Regions from separate parts of the Vreelandella profundi genome, predicted to be linked through region 2. Evidence: predicted binding sites of a transcription regulator. Region 2 holds the regulator's gene; each other region holds the start of a gene.
What was found. Region 2 encodes PhoB, which activates phosphate uptake and scavenging genes when phosphate is short. Its sites were predicted from a motif close to TGTCATANNNNTGTCANA; they were not measured.

Region 1 (4,645 bases), 240 kb from region 2:
CGATTGGCCACCGAAAGCGCGTTAGTCTCATGGCTGGAGTTCAAGGTGCGCTTAAAGGCCGTGGAGGCATCAATGCCATTTTCAGCAAATACGTAGTAACCCGGTACTAAATAGCCCGAGGTGGAATTTGGATCACCATTACCAAACACGAGACCTGAGGCGTTAGCCAGCACGTCGTCGATGCTGTGCAGATCGCTGTCCTGATGCACAATCATTAAACTCCAGTAGCCTGGCTGGCCACTTTCCGGAATCGTCTGAGCAAACACCTCGCCACCAGCACGGTCTACGGCTTCCATGGCCGACTTATTGCCGTACCAAGCCAAGTCAATTTGATCGAACCGCATTGCCTGGATGACCGCCGCGTAATCGGTGGCAAAAAACGGCTCTACCTCCATGCCAAGACTTGCCGACATGTCGTCCAGGAACGGCTGCCACAACGGCTGCTGATTCTGGCTTGACTCAGTGGAAATAATGCCAAATTTGAGCGTGTCAGCAGCGGCAAGCTGGGCGCTGGCGACAAGGCCAAATCCAGCGATTAACGGCAAGGTAAAACGACGAACAGAGGCCAGGATCATGGGTGCTTCTCCAAGGTAATAGGGTTATCTGCTACGGGGTCGCTGGCATTAAACAAACGCAGGCGCTGCTGGCGGAGTCCCGCCTCGACGATGAGTGGGCAACGCTTCTCCACTTAAAGCTTCGCCAGCGCGAAGTTCATCTAGACCGGCATTTTCATAAAGGGCCTGCAGACGTGAGTCGGTGAGTTCACCAATGGGACCATCGAAATACAGGCGACCATCCTTAAGCGCGATCGCGCGATGGCAGTAGCGGCGCGCAATATCGACTTGATGCAGAGTGACGACGACCGTGCGGCCATCTTCAGCGTGAATACGGCTAAGAATTTCCATCACTTCACGAGCACTGCGCGGGTCAAGCGATGCAATCGGCTCATCGGCCAGGATCAAATCGGCGTCTTGCATCAACACCCGTGCAATCGCAACTCGCTGCATCTGTCCACCGGAAAGCGTGTTGGCCCGCTGGTCCACTATATCTTCCAAGCCAACGCGGGCCAGACAGGCCCGTGCGCGCTGGCGCTCCTCAGCGGTGAATCGCCCCAACAGGGCGCGCAAGCGAGACATGCTTCCCAGCCGCCCGATCAGCACGTTGGTCATCACACTTAGGCGGCCAACCAAATTGAACTGCTGGAAGATATAACCGGTGCGGCATCGCTCAATGCGAGCGGCACGGCGTAGGCGGCCACTGGCCTGCACTTCGCGATCCATCAACGAGACGCGCCCGCCCTGCGCCCGATTGCTGCAGGTAAGGCCGACCAGGTGGCGCAATAGCGTGGACTTACCCGAACCGGATGGACCAATCAACGCAACCATTTCGCCCGGTGAAACGCGAAAGCTAACGTCGTCGAGCACCTGGCGGTGCCCGAACGATTTGTTTAAACCTTCAACGTGAATAGTAGAAATAGACATGACGCTTCTCCTCTGGGGATGGCGTCATTCTGGGCGAGCAAGATGACTGTCAGTTGTCTAGACAATGTCAGTTTGATGATAATTTTCGCAGCCGTATGGCCTTTTCAGAGTGAACATCCGCGATCCCATAGCGACATATCAACTACTTGGCTCCGATTGAAATGTTTTTGTCATTCATCTGCCATCAGTCAGTCATTTTATTTTTTTATGTTTTCTATCCTGACGACGGAAAGGTTGAAGGTGGCTAAACCGTTGCTCAAAAAGCAACAAACTTGTCACGCTAGCCCCTACTTCCTGCCCGCTAAGTCGCTTAGCTTATAGCCTCTAAAATAATGACGCTAATAACGGCAGGAACAGGCAATGCTTTCAAAACACGTTTTCTCAGAAAAACAGCTGCAAGATGCCACCGCGCTGCGGCATAGACTTCATCAAAACCCTGAGCTTAAATTCCAGGAAACCGACACCGCGACGATCGTTGCAAAACAACTTCGTGCGCTTGGTTACAAGGTCACCGAGGGCATTGCTATCACGGGTGTGATGGCTGAGCTGGACACTGGGCGAGACGGCCCTGTGATTGCTTTCCGAGCCGATATGGATGCTCTTCCTATTCTTGAAGCTAACGCTTTTGATCACTGCTCCCAGCGGGACGGTCTAATGCATGCCTGCGGCCACGACGGGCACACCGCCACGCTACTGCTTGCCGCCGAAGCCATTATGGCGATGCGCGATGAGCTATGCGGCTATATAAAGCTGCTGTTCCAGCCAGGAGAGGAAGGCGGTAACGGTGCAGACTTAATGGTCAAGGCAGGCGTGCTGGAAAATCCCAAGGTATCCGCCGTGTTTGGCTACCATAATCGCCCTGGTTTTCCAGCGGGCCAGCTATTCGTCAAATCTGGTTCGGCAATGGGCGGTAACGACACTTACAAAGTCATTATTAAGGGCGTTTCCGGCCATGCCGCCATGCCACACTTGGCGGTTGATCCTATTTACGTAGGCGCATCACTGGTACAGCAGTTACAGGGATTGGTGGCTCGCCATAAGTCTCCGCTCGAAGCTGGCGTGATTACGGTAGCGTCTTTCCACGCTGGTGATGCCGCCAATGTCATTCCCGGCCATGCTGAACTGCTGATCAATATTCGCAGTGACCGCCCTTCTTCCCGTGAGGCGCTGACCGGCAAATTAGAGCAGGTAATACAGGGTGTATGTGCAGCCCACGGTGCGCATTTCCAGATTGAGCATCTTCATCAAATTCCGCCGCTGGTTAACGACCCAGAATGGTCAGAAAGAGTCCTGGCAATAGCCGCTGAGCATGCGGTTAGTGACGATATTCAGCAGCTAGATTACATGCCTACCATGGGCGCAGAGGACTTTGCATTTTATCTACAGGAAGTGCCCGGCTGCTTTTTCTTTGTCGGTAACGGCGACAGCGCTTATCTACACAACGAAAAGTATGACTTCAATGATCACATATTACCGGTCGCTGGCGGCATGTTCGTGGCCCTGGCAAAAAGCGTTTTATCCCAGCGTTAGTGGCCTCCCTTCAATCCATTAAGATTAAAAAATAACGTTTAACAATAAGGGCTAAAACGATGCAAGGCGTACTTTCCTCTATTGAGCGGGTGGGCAATAAACTCCCACATCCGTTTATTCTGTTTGCCATTCTGGCCGCCATTGTGGTGATTATCTCCGCCATTCTCGCGATGTTTGGTGTTTCTGCCATCAATCCACAAACGGGCGACAATGTTGCCGTTCGCAATCTGCTTTCTGCAGATGGAATCGAGTTCATGCTGACCAGCGTGGTCAGTAACTTTGTAAACTTCCCTCCGCTGGGACTTATTCTGGTAGTCATGTTCGGCATCGGCCTTGCGGATAAAGTAGGCCTAATGTCGACCCTGATGCAGGCTAGTGTGGCCAAAGCACCGCCTTCTCTGCTTACCTTCTGCGTATTTCTGGCGGGCATTTGTGGCAGCATTGCATCCGATGCTAACTATCTTATTCTGATCCCCCTGGCGGCCATGCTGTACTACTCAGTGGGCCGTCATCCTATTGCCGGGGCCGCTGCGGCCTACGCTGCCGCAGGCGCTGGCTTTGATGCCAGCCTGTTCATCACTGTGGGAGACGCGCTGTTTGCGGGCATTACCACCGATGCGGCACGCCTAGTCGATCCCGACGCCTATATTTCGCCGGTCGATAACTACTACTTCGTTGCCTGCTCAGTCTTCGTGCTGGCTATCGTTGGCACATTAATCATCGACAAAATAGTGGAGCCAAGGCTTCAGCGCACCCTACCGATGGACAAAAACTTCAAAACGGACATCGTCAAACCGGAGTTAACCGCTGCGGAGAAAAAGGGGCTCAAACGTGTCGGTTTTGCCACCCTAATTTATCTGGCTTTGGTGCTTATTGCGGTGGTTCCTGAGGCGTCGCCGCTGCGCAATGAAGAAGGCGGTCTAATTCCGTCGCCTTTCTTGCGCTCGCTGGTGCCACTGATGTTTATCTATTTTGTGACGATTGGCTTGGTCTACGGCATCACCACAGGCAAAATCACCAGTAGCCGAGACGTGCCGCAGCGGATGGCAGAATCCGCCAGCGATCTAGCCCCGACGCTGGTACTGTTTTTTGCGATATCGCAATTTATTGCTTACTTCCGCTGGTCAGAACTTGGTCAATATATTGCCATTGAAGGTTCTAATATCCTGCAAAGCACCGGCTTTACCGGTCTGCCTTTGGTCGGAGCGTTTATTGCTATGAGTGCGGTACTTAACGTCTTTATGACCAGTGGCTCGGCCCAGTGGGCATTAATGGCACCGGTTTTCGTCCCAATGCTGATGATGATCGACTTTGACCCAGCCTTTGTATTGGCGATGTTCCGTATTGGCGATTCAAGCACCAACATCATTTCCCCAATGAGCCCATACTTCTCTGTCGCGCTGGTCTATATGCAGCGTTACAAGCCTGATATGGGCCTGGGAACACTGATTGCCACAATGCTGCCGATGGCACTCGGCTTTTTAATTGCTTGGTCGGCGTTCCTGATGTTCTGGCTCGCCATGGGATGGCCGATTGGCCCTGGTGTTTACATGATGGCAAGCTAACGGCACCCGATATTATTGCATTGTCATCATCAGCTTCCATAGATAGTCGGCGGCGGGCGAAAGCCTTCT
Region 2 (4,645 bases):
AAACGTATCTTTTTCCACGCTGGCGACCCGTCCATGCGGCGCGCCCCGCAATGAGCTCTCCATGGTGGCAGTGGGTAGCCTCCACCGATTCGTTAACCGCTCGTTTAAAAGCGGCAGGCGGCGGCAAGTCTTTTCGGGTGCGTTTACTGCGCCAAGGTGTGGGATGGCCGCTGCCCGATGAGGCACAGGCGCTGGGCATTGGCCCTAAACGCTATGCATGGCTGCGCGAAGTAGCGCTGTGTTTAGATGAAACGCCGTGGGTGGTCGCGCGCTCAGTAGCGCCGTTGACGCAGCTAAAAGGCCAGCGTTTAGACAGTTTGGGCGAGCGTTCGTTAGGCAGCTGGTTATTTCGGCAGCCAGATTTAGTGCGTGGGCCATTAGAGGCGACAACACAACGCCCGCCATTTGCTAGCCTAAATGGGATCGAGCAGGACGGTACCTGGGGTCGCCGCTCTGTCTTTACGCATGGCGGGCTGTCGCTATTAGTACAAGAGTATTTTTTGCTGGCGATGGCGGATGATCTTGATCTGCCTTCGCGCTAGGCTAACGGCTGCGTTTTCTTTTTCGTGAGGTAAGCATGGATCGTTCACTGTTGCGGCCGAAGGGATTGGCTCGCGTGGCAGACTTTTTACAACTGATGCGCTTAGATCGGCCCATCGGTACGTGGCTATTAATGTGGCCAGCCCTTTGGGCGCTATGGATTGCCGCGCAGGGCGTGCCGGGGCGAAACGTGCTGCTTATTTTTGTTGCCGGCGTTTACGCCATGCGTGCCGCGGGGTGTGTGGTGAATGACTATGCCGACCGTCATTTTGATGGGCATGTAAAGCGCACTAAAAATCGTCCTCTAGCCACCGGTCGTATTAGCGAAACCGAGGCCCAGCTGCTGTTTATCGCGCTTATAGCCGTTTCCTTCATTTTGGTGCTGCTGACCAATTGGTTCACGGTGATGCTCTCGCTGGGTGGCGTGCTGTTAGCGATTATTTATCCGTTTATGAAGCGCTACACCCACCTTCCTCAGGTGGTGCTGGGCGCCGCCTTTGCTTGGGCAATCCCCATGGCGTTTGGCGCTGTGCTCGGCTATGTCCCGCTGGAGGCGTGGTTATTGTTCTTTGCCAATGTGGTTTGGACGGTGGCGTATGACACCCAGTACGCCATGGTGGACCGCGACGATGATTTAAAAATCGGCATTAAATCGACAGCCGTGCTGTTTGGTAATGCGGACCGCGTCATTATTGCTTTGCTACAGGTGGTGACGTTACTGCTATTAGCGTGGGTGGGGTGGCGAGTGGGTCTAGGCGGCTTTTTCTGGTTAGGTCTTGTGGGAATGGCGGCCACTTTTCTGCATCAGCAGCGGTTAATTTTTCACCGCGCCCGGGATGCGTGCTTTCAGGCGTTCCTCAATAATTTTTGGTCAGGTTTGTTTATTTTCGCCGGTATTGCGTTAAGTTGGTGGCCTGTGGCGGGCTAATAACCGCCGCTGTCATGTAACTGTCATCAAGTCATGGTGTTATCGTCATCGATATGTCATTGAGCTGTTTTTATTTGAACTAGCTCTCTTTGCACACCTTGAGGCTCTGGTATGACTGCCAAGACCGTTTTGATTGTCGATGATGAGGCGCCGATCCGCGAGATGATTGCGGTAGCGCTGGAAATGGCTGACTATCGCGTGCTCGAAGCGGATAACGCTCAGGATGCTCATGCTTTGATCGTCGACCACCAGCCTGATTTACTGCTGCTTGATTGGATGATGCCTGGCACCAGCGGTATTGAGCTTGCTAGGCGCTTAAAGCGCGAAGAAGCCACCGCTGAGATCCCTATTATTATGCTGACCGCTAAAGGCGAAGAGGATAATAAGATTCAGGGGCTTGAAGCTGGCGCCGATGACTATATCACCAAGCCTTTTTCGCCTCGCGAGCTGGTGGCGCGGCTTAAAGCCGTTTTGCGTCGCGCAACGCCACGCGGTGTTGAAGATCCCGTCGAGGTTAATGGACTGCTGCTTGATCCGGTGAGCCATCGCGTCAGCACCGATGGGAAGGCGCTTGAGATGGGCCCAACGGAATATCGCCTGCTGCAGTTCTTTATGACGCACCAGGAGCGCGCTTACACGCGTAGCCAGCTGCTTGATCAAGTGTGGGGTGGCAACGTGTATGTTGAAGAACGCACGGTAGATGTACATATTCGTCGGTTGCGCAAAGCGCTGGGCGAAACACATCAAAATCTGATTCAAACGGTTCGGGGCACCGGTTACCGTTTCTCTTCACGGGTATAAATGTGCGTCTATGGAGCCGTGAACTGTGGCAACTGGCCTGGCTAGCCACGCTGGGCACAGGCATTGGCTGGCTATTGGATGAAGCAGGGCTTGGGCTGGCGTCTGGACTGGCAGTGTACCTGTTTTATCACTTGCGGCAGCTGCGCGCGCTGTATCGATGGCTAACCCTGCAACCCCATGATGAACCGCCTGCTGCTAAGGGGCTATGGGGCGAACTGTTTGATCGTTTATACCGCTATCAAAAAAGTCAGCGTATTACCCAAAGTCGACTGCGTGCCACCTTGGCGCGTATTCAAGAGTCGTCAGAAGCGATGCGCGACAGCGTCGTTATGCTCGACCGCCATGGCGATCTAGAGTGGTGGAACAGCGCCGCAACCACGATGCTAGGCCTGCAAACGGCCCATGACCGTGGTCAGCACATTACCAATTTACTCCGCGATCCAGGCTTTATAAGCTACTTCAACGCCCGTCACTATAGTGAACCGCTAACGCTGACATCTCCCATTGATGAGCGATGCATTCTGCAGTACCAAATTACCCTGTACGGCGACGATGAGCGGCTAGTGATGGCGAGAGACATTACGCGCCTGCATCGCTTGGAGCAGATGCGCCGTGATTTTGTGGCCAATGTGTCTCACGAGCTGCGTACGCCGCTAACCGTTCTTTCCGGCTATTTAGAAACCTATGGCGATCTTGCCGAGCAGCTACCTCCGCGCTTGGGTAAAGGTATTTACCAAATGCAGGAGCAGACGCAGCGCATGCAGAATCTGGTCAATGATCTATTGCTGCTGTCCCGGTTAGAAATTGACCAAAGTGGCAAGGACCATCAGCCCTTGTCGCTGGGGCCGTTGCTGCAGAGCGTTTGTGATGATGCGCTAGCGCTATCGGGTCAGCGGCATACCATTCTCATTGCACTTGAGAGCAATGCACGCCTGCTCGGAAGTGAGCAGGAAATGCGCAGCGCGATTTCTAATCTCGCTTTTAACGCTGTTCGCTATACGCCGCCTGGGAGCCACATCACGTTGCGCTGGCAAGATAGCCAAGCGGGCGGCGCTTGCATTGAGGTTGAGGACAACGGTGAGGGCATTGATCCGGTGCACATTCCTCGGCTGACCGAACGCTTCTACCGCGTTGATAAAGGGCGCAGTACGACAACGGGCGGTACAGGTTTGGGCTTGGCCATTGTCAAGCACGTGCTGCTGCGCCATGATGCGCAGCTTCTGATTGAATCTCACCCGGGTAAGGGTGCCTTATTCCGCTGCAAATTCCCCGCTTCGCGCCTTAGCCCACCCTGAAAGTAGATGCTATGCACAATCTCTGTAGAAGTGTGCAATATTGGCATACAAGATTGGTAAAACTTTGCTCATGTGCCATTTTTACACACTCTCTGGGCATGCTTAATCGTTAACTAAGATTTATTTTATGGTTTATTTTTTATTAAATTATTGATTTTATTAAAAATTAATTAATAGTGACAGCTTTTGGCATGCCCGCTGCAACATTTATAAATAAGTAAGAGAGATGACCGCAGGAATTGCTGGCTGACATTAGCCTTTCTTTCTTAATTAAGCGGTTTAAACAGCGATCGGAGGTGGAATATGATGTCCAAGGAATTACTCAAGAAAGCTGGCATTTTAGGTTTAACGTTTGGCTTGATGGCTAGCCCACTCGCGTTCGCAGAATCTGAGCAAAGCACGGCAATTGATCAGAATAAAGGCATTACTGCGGATGATGAGGCGATGGAGCCGAAAGGTAACCACACGGATACCGCTAGTGAGCGTGGCCAGCACGATTTGACGCACGATGAAGGCGATGGCGCCAGCAACATGGAGCCCGAGTCTACCAGTAACTCAGATGATGCTAATTTTGAAAGCACAGAAGAGTTACCAGAAGAAAATAGCGGTATGTAACTGTAGTTCTGAAAAATAGTACTGAACGACAGTACCAAGAGTCTGTAAAGGCTCTGCTATAGGGATATATTTGGATTCAAGGATGAATCAATAGGCAATCAGCACGTTAGTCAGGGTAGCATCCAAGGTTGGAGCCCCGCACAAGGAATGGAAGCTAACGTCAATATTACCTATCTGCAAGTTAGACATTAAGCCTCACCTCCGGTGGGGCTTTGTTTTTTTTTGCCGTCAGCCGTTTTTCCGTTCTCCGTCGCTGCTGGCTTTTCCTGCCCTTAGTTTTTCTTATTAAATATGGCTGACTAGGTTCACTCGTCGTTAGTGATACCGCTCACTCCTATCCTTTTTACAGTACAGAACCTCTGCATCTTCTTATCGTCTATGTGTCAAAAAGGCACATACAAATTTGCGCATGTGTCATTAGTGCACAATTATTTAGTGCGATTATTGTTTTTGCGTTATATTATTG
Region 3 (4,645 bases), 1.2 Mb from region 2:
TGGGTCGTCGCGCGGTATGGGCTCGGCTAAGATAAGCACCTTCACTGGGTACGTTGTCGTATTTAAAGGAGCTTGCTATGCAGGACACGCCTTCTGCTGATAAAGAAACGGCCGCGCTAAAACTGCCGCCGCATTCGCTTGAGGCAGAGCAGTCGGTATTAGGCGGGCTCATGCTGGATAATCAGGCGTGGGATAACGTCTCAGAGCGTCTGGTCGCCGATGATTTTTATCGCTATGAGCATCGGTTGGTGTTCAACGTGATGATCCACTTAGCCGAGTCCGCACAGCCGCTGGACGTAGTGACGATCTCTGAGGCGCTGGAAGCACGCGACCACCTGGATACCGTGGGTGGGCTGGCCTTTCTGGCCGAGCTTGCGCGTAACACGCCGTCTGCCAGCAATATTCGCGCCTATGCCGACATTGTGCGTGAGCGTGCCACGCTGCGTAAGCTGATCCGTGCGGCTAGTCAAATTGCTGACAGCGCCTTTACGCCTCAAGGGCGTCCGGCGGATGAACTGCTCAATGAAGCCGAGCGGCTAGTGTTCCAGATTGCTGAGGAACGCCCCAAAACGGGCGGCCCTATCGGCATGAGTGAGCTGCTTACCAAAGCCGTTGACCGTATTGACGAGTTGTTTAACCTGAAGGGTGAGATGACCGGCCTTTCGACGGGCTTTCGTGACCTGGACGAAATGACCACGGGTCTGCAGCCATCGGATATGGTGGTTATTGCTGGCCGGCCATCGATGGGTAAAACTACGTTTGCCATGAACCTGGTCGAGCATGCGGTCATCGCCAGCGACAAGCCGGTGATGGTGTTCTCGATGGAGATGCCCGCGGAATCGTTGATGCTGAGGATGCTGTCTTCGCTGGGTCGGATTGACCAAACCCGTGTTCGTACCGGTCAATTAGAAGACGAAGACTGGCCACGCTTAACCTCGGCGGTGAATCTGCTCAAAGATAAGCAGCTGTTTATCGATGATACTGCCGCATTGTCGCCCAATGAAATGCGTTCCAGGATGCGTCGAGTAGTTCGTGAGCATGGCAACATTGCGCTGGTCATGATCGATTATCTTCAGCTAATGCAGATCCCCGGCTTCAGTGAAAACCGCACCGGCGAGATTTCGGAAATTTCGCGCTCTTTGAAAGGCTTAGCGAAAGAATTTAATTGCCCGGTGGTCGCGCTTTCACAGCTGAACCGCTCGTTGGAGCAGCGTCCTAACAAGCGTCCTATCATGTCGGATCTGCGTGAGTCGGGCGCTATCGAGCAGGATGCTGATGTTATCGCTTTTGTTTATCGCGATGAAGTTTATAACCCTGACAATCCCGACAACCAAGGGATTGCCGAGTTAATTATTGGTAAGCAGCGTAACGGGCCTATCGGTACGGTGCATATGGCGTTTATCGGTAAGTATACGCGCTTTGAAGATTTAGCCCCGGATAGCTACGGCGATTCGTTTGGCGATTAACTTGATGTGTAATGTAAAAACGGGAGTAGCAAATGGCAGGTGGATTTCGGCGCGGTAATCGGCAGCGTCTTCCTAAGCTTGAAGGTCGCGGTGAGCTACAGTCACTAGAGCGGGAAGGGCCTTTCAAAGAGTGGCTGGGTATGCCGGATCTTTATCGTTACCACCTGGTAGTGGAGGGCGAGAAATACAGCTATCAAACCGAAGACGGAGAGGTTCCCGTCACCGTGGGCGATAAAGTGGTTTTCCGCTATAAAGAAACGAAAGGTGGCAATTGGATTGATCGTAATTCACTGGGTAAAGCGATCGATCCCTCTGAATATCAGTAATTAACCGCATTTGTTGACGCTTTGGTCAGGAACTCTCTTGCACTACTGCCGTCTTAGTTGTTGAATATCATGAAGCTGAAAATTGTCATGACAATGTAATAATCAGGCAACTTAAATGTCATAGGGCACAGCCATGCTGTGCCCTATTTAGTATGTATCAATAATAGGAGTGAACCATGGAGTTGAAAGATCTTAAACAGTTTGTCGCCAGCCACGACAACTTCGAAATACGCGTGATTACCCATTCGGGTAGTCGTTTTTATCAAATTGAGTTAGAGGATGTTGAAGGCGAGCGCCATATGTTAACGCAGCGCAATAAGCCGATGTTGTTCCGTTCGTTAGATGACGTTTATATGGAGCTTAAGCGCGCCGCGATTCACCGTGCCTATTTAGTCCAGCACGTGCCTCACGATGAAGTCATTGGTCGCGACACGCACTACAGTGAGCCACTTACTTCGCGTATGCCGCTAGTCTTTTAACGCGTTTAAGTCACCTTGCTAAGCTTTAGATTGACGTTTTTCCCACCACTGCCCGATTCGTATTCGGCGACGGGCAAAAAACCGGTAACCCGCGTTCATTAAGCCGCGTATCCCCGGCAAGCACGATATCCATACCAGCCGCCGGTAGCCCAATACCGCATACAGGGCACGGCTGGCATCCATGCCGATATACCATTTTCCCTGAATATCGTGTAAATGCAGCTGCCCCATCATGGCGGTGAATTCGCATCCGTGCGTTTGCGCGTTAAAATGATGTGCCTGGATATCCACTAATGTGATGTGTTCTCGGTGGCGATGTTTGGCTAGCCAGGCAATTTCTTGGCGGCAGAAGGGGCAGTGACCGTCGTGAAATAGAGTAACCGGAGGATGGGCCTGCAGCGGCGTAAAACGGTTCATAGCGGTTCGCCTATCGGTGGCTATTTGCAACATAGTTATACAATTGATGATGATAGTATAACTTTATGTCAGCAGTTTGCCGATAAGTGATAGCATTTACGGGGCCGCTTGGCAGTTAAGCCATAATGTTGTGCGTTTTTTATGTTTTTAATTACCAATTTTTCAATTGCTTAGGTATTTTCGGGAGTAAATCTAATGACCGAAAGCGTCGTCAAAGATCAGCCTGGAGCAGGGCGCTTAGCGCATGCGTCCAGTGATCACCCGCCGGTACCGCGTGCCAAAGTGGGTGTTGTGCTCGCGAATTTGGGTACGCCGGATGCCACGGACTATTGGTCTGTGCGTCGTTATTTAAACGAGTTTCTCTCTGATCAGCGCGTAGTCGACTATGCGCGCTGGAAATGGCAGCCGCTGCTGCAACTGATTGTTTTGAGCAAGCGGCCATTCTCGTCGGGCAAGGCGTATCGCAGTATCTGGAATAAAGAAAAAAATGAAAGTCCGCTACTGACCATAACCCGCGCGCAGACCGTGAAAATGACGGCGCGCTTAAAGGCGCTTTATGGTGATGATGTTGAAGTTGATTTCTGTATGCGCTATGGGAATCCTTCAACTAAAAGTGTGCTGACGCGCTTGAAAGAGAAAGGCTGTGAAAAAATCGTATTTTTTCCGCTTTATCCTCAATACGGTTCGCCAACGACAGCATCGGCTAATGACCAGGCGTTTCGCACGTTAATGAAGATGAAGTGGCAGCCGTACATTCGCACGGTGCCCGCGTATTTTGATCATCCTATTTACCTTCAGGCGCTGGCTAACTCTGTGCAAGAGGCTTACGCCGGGTTGCCGACGCGGCCAACCAAGCTGGTGGCTAGCTATCACGGGGTTCCAGAGCGCTACCTGATGCAAGGGGATCCCTATCACTGCCAGTGCCAGAAAACAACGCGGCTGCTGCGCGAGCAGCTCGGCTTCAGCAAAGAAGACGTGGATACGGCTTTTCAATCGAAGTTTGGCCCTGAGACGTGGCTGGGGCCGGCGACCGTTAAGCACGTGGCCGAGTTGGCTCGACAGGGGCACAAGCACATCGCGGTTATTTCGCCCGCTTTCTCATCAGACTGCATTGAGACACTGGAAGAGATAGAAGAAGAAATTCGCGATAGCTTTATGGCGGCAGGTGGTGAAACGTTTAGCTACATACCGTGCTTGAATGATCGCGACGACCATATAGAGGCACTGCTCGCGGTGATTAATAATGAATTAGCCGGATGGTTGCCCACCCGCTAATTTTTTTAGAGTGGCGCAACAACAGCCGTAGCGGGGTTTACTTCGCTGCGGCTGTTTGCATTTAAGCGTTTGACTGGTCAGACAAAACTGCCTGTTATAAGCTGTCTCACTTTGAAATCACTTTTATTCAACGCTGGCGTTCCAGTCCAAAGGCATGGTGCCAATAATCTTCGCGCCTGATCAAACGGTCGGGCCTTTTGTTATGTAGGAGATTTTGCAAGATGCAACTTGCCGTATTAATGGGTTTTTTGCTGGCTGCATCGTCGCCGCTGCTGCATCGATGGTTTGGCCAACGCACCAGCCTTGTGCTGGCAGTCTTTCCAGCCGGGCTAGCGGCGTGGTTGGCTCTTCAAGCTCCCTATGTGATTGAAAATGGTAGCTTGCTGCTTGAGTGGCAGTGGGTGCCGTCATTGGGCATCAGCCTTACGTTTTTGATAGATGGTCTGTCGCTACTCTTCGGACTATTGATTACCGTCATTGGTTCTTTCGTTCTTGTCTATGCCGGCGGTTATTTGAAAGACCATCCTGATCTCGCGCGGTTTCATATCGCGCTGATAGCCTTCATGGTTTCCATGCTGGGGCTAGTGCTGGCCGACGGTTTATTAACACTGTTCATCTTTTGGGAATTAACCAGTATTACCTCGTATTTGCTGATTGGTTTTAATCATGCCGATATAGAAGC

Region 1: the regulator PhoB is predicted to act here: its motif matches at 1,650-1,667, upstream of phnC (phosphonate ABC transporter ATP-binding protein).
Region 3: the regulator PhoB is predicted to act here: its motif matches at 1,876-1,893, upstream of KUO20_RS10690 (DUF6482 family protein).

Annotation. Positions count from the first base shown of each region.
Region 1 covers NZ_CP077941.1:3,301,252-3,305,896, forward strand. Annotated here, with positions in the region: gene phnD (phosphonate ABC transporter substrate-binding protein) at 1-575, opposite strand, end outside; gene phnC (phosphonate ABC transporter ATP-binding protein) at 624-1,481, opposite strand; gene KUO20_RS15130 (M20 metallopeptidase family protein) at 1,842-3,011, shown strand; gene KUO20_RS15135 (AbgT family transporter) at 3,071-4,576, shown strand; gene KUO20_RS15140 (LysR family transcriptional regulator) at 4,589-4,645, opposite strand, start outside.
Region 2 covers NZ_CP077941.1:3,544,403-3,549,047, reverse strand. Annotated here, with positions in the region: gene KUO20_RS16280 (chorismate--pyruvate lyase family protein) at 51-542, shown strand; gene ubiA (4-hydroxybenzoate octaprenyltransferase) at 578-1,468, shown strand; gene phoB (phosphate regulon transcriptional regulator PhoB) at 1,580-2,269, shown strand; gene phoR (phosphate regulon sensor histidine kinase PhoR) at 2,272-3,564, shown strand; gene KUO20_RS16260 (hypothetical protein) at 3,868-4,179, shown strand.
Region 3 covers NZ_CP077941.1:2,318,304-2,322,948, reverse strand. Annotated here, with positions in the region: gene dnaB (replicative DNA helicase) at 78-1,466, shown strand; gene KUO20_RS10695 (hypothetical protein) at 1,499-1,792, shown strand; gene KUO20_RS10690 (DUF6482 family protein) at 1,969-2,271, shown strand; gene KUO20_RS10685 (thiol-disulfide oxidoreductase DCC family protein) at 2,290-2,688, opposite strand; gene hemH (ferrochelatase) at 2,884-3,963, shown strand; gene KUO20_RS10675 (putative monovalent cation/H+ antiporter subunit A) at 4,185-4,645, shown strand, end outside.